DNA from 3 places in the Streptomyces luteogriseus genome. Region 3 is predicted to be linked to each of the others. Evidence: riboswitches for the same ligand, from Rfam matches in the RefSeq annotation. Region 3 holds a riboswitch; each other region holds the start of a gene.
What was found. A riboswitch is a leader RNA that binds a small molecule or an ion and turns the genes downstream of it on or off. The one in region 3 is predicted to bind cyclic di-AMP.
Positions count from the first base shown of each region.

Region 1: another riboswitch for cyclic di-AMP. It lies ahead of BJ965_RS09720 (M23 family metallopeptidase); the one in region 3 lies ahead of BJ965_RS14900 (C40 family peptidase).
Region 2: another riboswitch for cyclic di-AMP. It lies ahead of BJ965_RS15800 (transglycosylase SLT domain-containing protein); the one in region 3 lies ahead of BJ965_RS14900 (C40 family peptidase).

Region 1 covers NZ_JACHMS010000001.1:2,226,913-2,229,167, forward strand. The annotation lists gene BJ965_RS09715 (GntR family transcriptional regulator) at 1-250, opposite strand, end outside; gene BJ965_RS09720 (M23 family metallopeptidase) at 440-1,228, opposite strand; cyclic di-AMP (ydaO/yuaA leader) riboswitch at 1,241-1,405, opposite strand; gene BJ965_RS09725 (M16 family metallopeptidase) at 1,598-2,255, opposite strand, start outside.
Region 2 covers NZ_JACHMS010000001.1:3,643,624-3,645,878, forward strand. The annotation lists gene BJ965_RS15795 (polyprenyl synthetase family protein) at 1-213, opposite strand, end outside; cyclic di-AMP (ydaO/yuaA leader) riboswitch at 716-891, shown strand; gene BJ965_RS15800 (transglycosylase SLT domain-containing protein) at 895-1,674, shown strand; gene BJ965_RS15805 (Cof-type HAD-IIB family hydrolase) at 1,638-2,255, opposite strand, start outside.
Region 3 covers NZ_JACHMS010000001.1:3,466,593-3,468,847, reverse strand. The annotation lists gene BJ965_RS14900 (C40 family peptidase) at 1-1,059, opposite strand, end outside; cyclic di-AMP (ydaO/yuaA leader) riboswitch at 1,068-1,240, opposite strand; gene pcrA (DNA helicase PcrA) at 1,555-2,255, shown strand, end outside.

The sequences.
Region 1 (2,255 bases), 1.2 Mb from region 3:
GCAGCATGCGCATCTCCAGCAGGTCAGCGGCCTCCTGCTCGGTGGGTTCCGCCACGCACGCGCCCGCGTGCCGGCGGGTCACCACGAATCCCTCGGCCTCGAGCGTGCGCAGCGCCTCCCGGACGGGCACCCTCGAGACGCCGTAGCGGCGCGCGAGGAGTTCCTCGGTGAGCCGGCTGCCGCGTGCGTGGACACCCGCGACGATGTCGTCCCGGATGGCCGTGCACACCGAGTGCGCGGGAATACGCATGACCGACCTCCGCTTAATCCCCGTGAAACGCCGACGAGCGGCGTGCGTTCCGTGACTCTATTGCAATGAGCCGGAATTTCCGACGGCAGACGACAATCCATGGATATTTTTTGGACAGCGGGCGGCCGTAAACGCCGAAAGCCCCGGCTCGGGGAGCCGGGGCTTTCGGGGAGAGCGGGGAGGTTCCGGTCAGACACCCACGCCGTGCGAGCGGAGGTAGGCGACCGGGTCGATGTCCGAGCCGTACTCGGGGCTGGTGCGGGCCTCGAAGTGCAGGTGGGGGCCGGTGACGTTGCCGGTCGCGCCGGACAGGCCGATCTGCTGGCCGGGGGTGACCTGCTGGCCCACCGAGACGCCGACGGAGGACAGGTGGCCGTACTGGGTGTACGTCCCGTCGTTCATCTTGATCACGATCTGGTTGCCGTAGGAGCCGCCCCAGCCGGCCTCGACGACGGTGCCCGCGCCGACCGCGTGGACGGAGGTGCCGCTGGCGGCGTGGAAGTCGACACCGGTGTGGCTGCCGGAGGACCACAGGCCGCTGCTGGCCTGGTAGCCGGTGGAGACGTACGAGCCGGAGATCGGGGACACGAAGGTGTTGAGGCGCTTGCGCTCGGCCTCGCGGGCGGCGCGCTCCTTGGCCTCGCGGGCCTTCTCGGCCGCCTCCTTGGCCCTCTCGGCCAGCTCGGCGGCCCGCTTGCGGGCGGCCTCCTCGGCCTTCTGCTTGGCGGCGGCCTCGTCGGCTGCGTGCTGCTGCGCGAGGGCCTGGGCGTCGATCTGCTGGGCCGCGGTGTCACCCATGGTGACGACCGGGGTGAGGCCGGTCTGCTCGGCGCTGGGTTCGGCGGCGAAGGCCGCGGGGGCCGCCACGGTGCCGATCACGCCGGTGGTGGCGAGAGCCGCGACGCCTGCCGCGCGGGCGGTGGAGCGCTGCATCCTGCTGGGACGACGGTGCTTCCCGGTGGCGCGAGTGAACGCCATGTGGTGGCTGGTCCTTTCCTTCCCTCTCGCCTACCGGGTTAGCTGACGGGTTCGGAGCAGGAAGGTCTCCTACGGACTCCCTCGCGACTCGCGCGGGCGCCCGATTCACCCCAGGGACTGCGATGGGTCCCCGGCTCCCCTGGCTCGCGCCGTACGGGGACTCGGCGATGACTGTCCGGTGCCGCGGGTGCGGCGCACTGCCTGACGAACAGCCTGGATGACGCTAAGCGGCGCCACTTTCAATTCCCAAACGAATCCAGGCTTTTGTAGCGCATCCCACAGGGCAGACAGGCAACTCCCATCCCAATTCGGGCATAAAGGGGCCCTGGTGCCTTTGAAGACAACCAGGGCCCCTGCACGCGCGTGCCGCTACTCGGCGGCGACGACGGTGACTTCGCCGATGCCGAGGGCCTCGACGGGTGCCTTGATCTGCGCCGCGTCACCGACGAGAACGGTCACCAGACGGTCCACCGGGAAGGCGCTCACGGCCGCCGCGGTGGCCTCCACGGTGCCGGTCGCGGCGAGCTGCCGGTACAGCGTGGCCTGGTAGTCGTCGGGCAGGTGCTGCTCGACCTGGTCGGCCAGCGTGCTCGCGACGGCCGCCGCCGTCTCGTACTTCAGCGGCGCCACGCCCACCAGGTTCTGCACGGCGACGTCCCGCTCGGCGTCGGTCAGTCCCTCGGCGGCGAGGGTGCGCAGCACCGTCCAGAGGTCCTGGAGGGCGGGACCGGTGTTGGGCGTGTCGACGGAACCGCTGATGGCGAGCATCGCGGCACCCGTGCCGTCCGGGGCGGACCTGAGGACCTGGCCGAACGCCCGTACGCCGTAGGTGTAGCCCTTCTCCTCGCGCAGGACGCGGTCAAGGCGGGAGGTGAGGGTGCCGCCGAGGCAGTACGTGCCGAGCACCTGCGCGGGCCACACGCGGTCGTGCCGGTCCGGCCCGATCCGGCCGATCAGCAGCTGCGTCTGGACGGCGCCCGGGCGGTCCACGATGACGACCCGGCCGGTGTCGTCGGCGGTCACCGGC
Region 2 (2,255 bases), 180 kb from region 3:
GCGGTCACCGAACCGGGCGGAGAGCATCACGAGCAGCGGGCGGAACCTCTTGCCGCCGGCCCGCACCAGATGCTGGGCGGCCTCCGTGATGAAGGGCACCTCACTCTTGGTGGCCTCGAGCAAGCCTTCCTCGACAGCCGTCAATCCGGCCTGGACATCGGCCTCCAGAGCCTGGTCCCGCACGCTCAGCCCGAACGGCCCGACGTCGGTCACGAGGGGTCTCCTGTCTGCTGTGTCTGCCGGTGATTACGCGGATTGTCGATAGGTCGCTGCCCTCACTCGAGTCAGCGTATCCGGTCACGTTTCGATCACCGCCAGCGCCCATGGTTACAGGCCGGGTGGTATCCGATCACGACCGTTATGTTTTCGATCAACCCATAAGAACAGATATTTATCGACTTACCCAGGGGTAGCGAGTTATGCACGATTTGCCGTGATGATTCGATGAATTCCCCTTGGCGGAAATTGCCCTACAGGCTCGTGATCAGTGAGTTGAATCACTCCTTCCCCTTTTCCCCCTCCCCGCCACAGCGACCCCTAACGCCTTCCCCCGAAAGCCAGTTGAGCCTTGGCTCCCGCAAAGGATCAAGCGACACAAACTCCCCCGACCAAGGTCAACCGCGCGATATGTGATTGAGGTGCTTGTTCCCGACATGTGCTCTCGCATACGTTCCGGCCCTGTCCGGCGGACGCCTAATCCTGCCGCCGCCCGGACTCCCCACTGGAACCGACTCACTCACGCGTGGCAGGAGCGGGGGACCCAGGTAAGTCGCCGGTCCGCACAGCGGCCCGGCTCGGGGTGAAGCCGCGCACGGCACAGCGCCGTACGCGGCCGGGCACCTCCCGGCCCGAACCCGACAGCTCACCTCGTAGGCGCCGGAGAGGAACATGGCCATGGCCGGACGAGGCAAGCACCGTCGCCCCAGAACCAACCCGCTGACCCGAGGCTTCATCGCCGCCGGCACCGGCGGAGCCGCACTCACCCTGCCGCTCCTCGGCGCCACCCACGCGAGCGCCGCGGAGCCGCAGAGCGCACCCGCCGCCGCACAGTCCGTGCCGCAGGCGGCCCAGCCCGCCAAGTCCCTGACGTACACCGTGGTCAAGGGCGACTCGCTCGCCCGCATCGCGGACAGGTACGACGTCTCGGGCGGCTGGAAGCAGCTCTACAAGGACAACCGCACCGCCGTCGGCGACAACCCGAAGCTGATCCACCCGGGTCTGAAGCTGACGGTGAAGGCCGCCAAGACGGACGCGGCGAAGAAGACGGCGACCAAGTCGTCCGCCCCCGCCAAGCCGGCCGCCAAGCCCGCCGGCGGCGTCGCCCAGGCGACCCAGGCGTCGGCGAAGACCTACACGGACAACCTCGACGGGTGGATCCGCGAGGCGCTGGACATCATGGCGCAGAAGGGGATCCCGGGCTCCTACGACGGCATCCACCGCAACATCATGCGCGAGTCGTCCGGCAACCCCCAGGCCATCAACAACTGGGACTCCAACGCCGTCGCCGGCACCCCGTCCAAGGGCCTGCTCCAGGTGATCGACCCGACCTTCGCCGCCTACCACGTGGCCGGCACCTCCTTCGACCCGTACGACCCGGTCGCCAACATCACGGCGGCCTGCAACTACGCGGCCGACCGCTACGGCTCGATCGACAACGTCAACGGCCCGTACTGAGCCTGAGCCGTCCCGCCCAGCAGTCGCTCGAGGACGACGGCGATGCCGTCGTCCTCGTTCGACAGGGTGACCTCGTCGGCCACGGCCTTGAGTTCGGGATGGGCGTTGGCCATCGCGACGCCGTGGCCGGCCCAGTCGAACATCGGGATGTCGTTGGGCATGTCGCCGAAGGCGATGGTGTCGGCCGGCCGCAGCCCCAGATGATCGGCTGCCAGCGCCAGCCCCGTGGCCTTGGTGATCCCGCACGGCTGGAGCTCGACCGTGCCGGGCCCCGACATGGTCACCGTCGCCAGTGAGCCGACCACCGAGCGGGCCGTCGCCGCCAACTCGTCGTCCGTCAGATGGGGATGCCGCAGCAGCACCTTGCTGATGGGCTCGCCCCACAGCTCATCGCGCCGCTCGACCCGTACGGCGGGCAGGGTCGGGTGCGGCATCAGATAGCCCGGCTCGATCAGCGTGAGCCCGTCGACCCCGTCCTGGTCGACCGCCGCGTACACCTGCCCCACCTCGGCCTCGATCTTGCCGAGGGCGGTCTCGGCCAGTTCCCGGTCCAGGGTGATGGACCACAGCAGCCGGTCCGC
Region 3 (2,255 bases):
GACGTGGGTGACGTCGTCGTAGAAGAAGACCAGGTCACCGGGCTGGGCCTGGGAGAGCGGGACCGTGGTGCCGGCGTTCACCTGGTCGTAGGTCGTGCGCGGCAGGGTGACGCCCGCGGCCTTCCAGGCGGCCTGGGTGAGGCCGGAGCAGTCGTAGGAGCCGGGTCCGACCGCGCCCCACACGTACGGCTTGCCGATCTGGGCGCGGGCGAAGGCGAGCGCCTTGTCGGCCTTGGTGGCGTACGAGGAGTCGGCCGGGGGCGTCGAGGAGGACGAGCCGGAGCCCGAAGAGCCGGACGAGGAGGACCCGCTGTCCTGCTGCTGGGCCGCCTCGTCCTGCGCCTTCTGCTGCGCGGCCTGCTGCCGGGCCAGCTCGTCGGCCTTGCGGGCGGCCTCCGCCCGCTTCTCCTTCTCGATCGCCGCCAGCCGGGCCTTCTCCTCGGCGGTCAGCTTCGACATCAGCTCGCGCGCGGCGGCGAGCTTCCGCTGGACGGTGGCCTTGGCCGTCCTCAGGCCGTCCTGCGAGTCGGTGAGCGTCTCGAGGCTCTCGGTGGCCTCCCGGCGCTTCTTCATCGTCTCGGACTGCTGCGTGACGTAGTCGTCGACCGCGACCTTCTGGCGGCCGGTCATCCGGTCCATCAGCTGGGTCTGGTCGAAGTAGTCCTGCGGGGTGTCCGCGAGCAGGAACGTGGCGGTGTCCGGGGCGGCGGCGCCGGTGCGGTACTGGGCGGAGGCGAAGGAACCCAGCTCCTCGCGCGCCTCGTTGAGCTTCTGGGTGCGCTGGGCGACGTCGTCGAGGAGGGTGTCGACGCGCTTGCGCTGCTTCGCGGTCTTCTCCTTGGCCGCGTTGTACTTGTCGGTCGCCGACTCGGCCTGGCGGTACAGGTCGTCGACCTTCTTCTCGACTTCCTCCAGGCTGGGCTTGTCGTCGGCCTCGGGGGCGGCGTTGGCCGACTGGGACAGCAGGGCCACGGAGGTGAGGGCCGCCGTTGCGAGGGCGGGGGTCCGTATGCCTGCCACGCGCGTACCCGTAGGACGCGACTTGCGGTGCGACGCCAAGGGAGGCGACTCCTTCCACGTTCCGCCTACCGGGTTAGCTGTCGGGTTCGGGCGGGTGGTTCGGAAGGTTTGCCCTACGGCCGTCTCCGTACAGGGAGTCGGGCCGATTCACCCCAGGTTCACGGTTGGGTCCCCGGCTCCGGCTGCCGCTGCGGCACACCGGACTCGGCGGAGGCCGCGCGGCCCGGCGACGTTCGCCGGTGGGGGTCATGCGGCCTGGTCGCACCGTAGCCAACTCGTGTGGCCCCTGTGAAGGTTGATGGGTGATATGCCCGATACATTTTCGTGACCTCACTCATGAGCGTTGCCGAGCGTGAGCGATCGCGGGGGATTGGTCACGAGTCGTCCATAATTGCGGGGGGTGTAGCAGGGCGTGGTCATGCGGTCATGGAGGGCGACAATGAGCCGCCGGGCATTCGGCGGGAGCCCCGGCGCGGGGCGATGTTCTCAGGGCGGCGGCGGGCTGTCAGTGGGGCGCCCTAGACTCGGAGAGCGATGAGCAGCCTCTTTGACGACAACTTCCTGGCGAACCTCCAGGCCCAGCGGGGCCCGGCCGACGAGCCCCCGCCGCCACCCGAGGACGATCACGTACCGGAGCCGATTCCGGACGATCTGTTCGGCGGGAAGTTCGACGCGCCCCCGGACCGGGACGCCTACTACCGGGACGGCGCCCCCCGTCCCGTGATCGACTCCGCCGCGCTGCTGGAAGGGCTGAACGACAACCAGCGCGCCGCCGTCGTCCACTCCGGCTCCCCGCTGCTCATCGTGGCCGGAGCCGGCTCCGGCAAGACCCGTGTGCTCACGCACCGCATCGCCCACCTGCTCGCCGAGCGGGACGTGCACCCGGGCCAGATCCTCGCGATCACCTTCACGAACAAGGCCGCCGGCGAGATGAAGGAGCGCGTCGAGCAGCTCGTCGGCCCGCGCGCCAACGCCATGTGGGTCATGACGTTCCACAGCGCGTGCGTGCGCATCCTGCGCCGGGAGAGCAAGAGGCTCGGCTTCACGTCGTCCTTCTCGATCTACGACGCCGCCGACTCCAAGCGCCTGATGGCCCTGGTCTGCCGCGACCTGGACCTCGACCCCAAGCGCTTCCCGCCCAAGTCCTTCAGCGCCAAGATCAGCAACCTGAAGAACGAGCTGATCGACGAGGAGGACTTCGCCGCCCAGGCCACCGACGGCTTCGAGAAGACCCT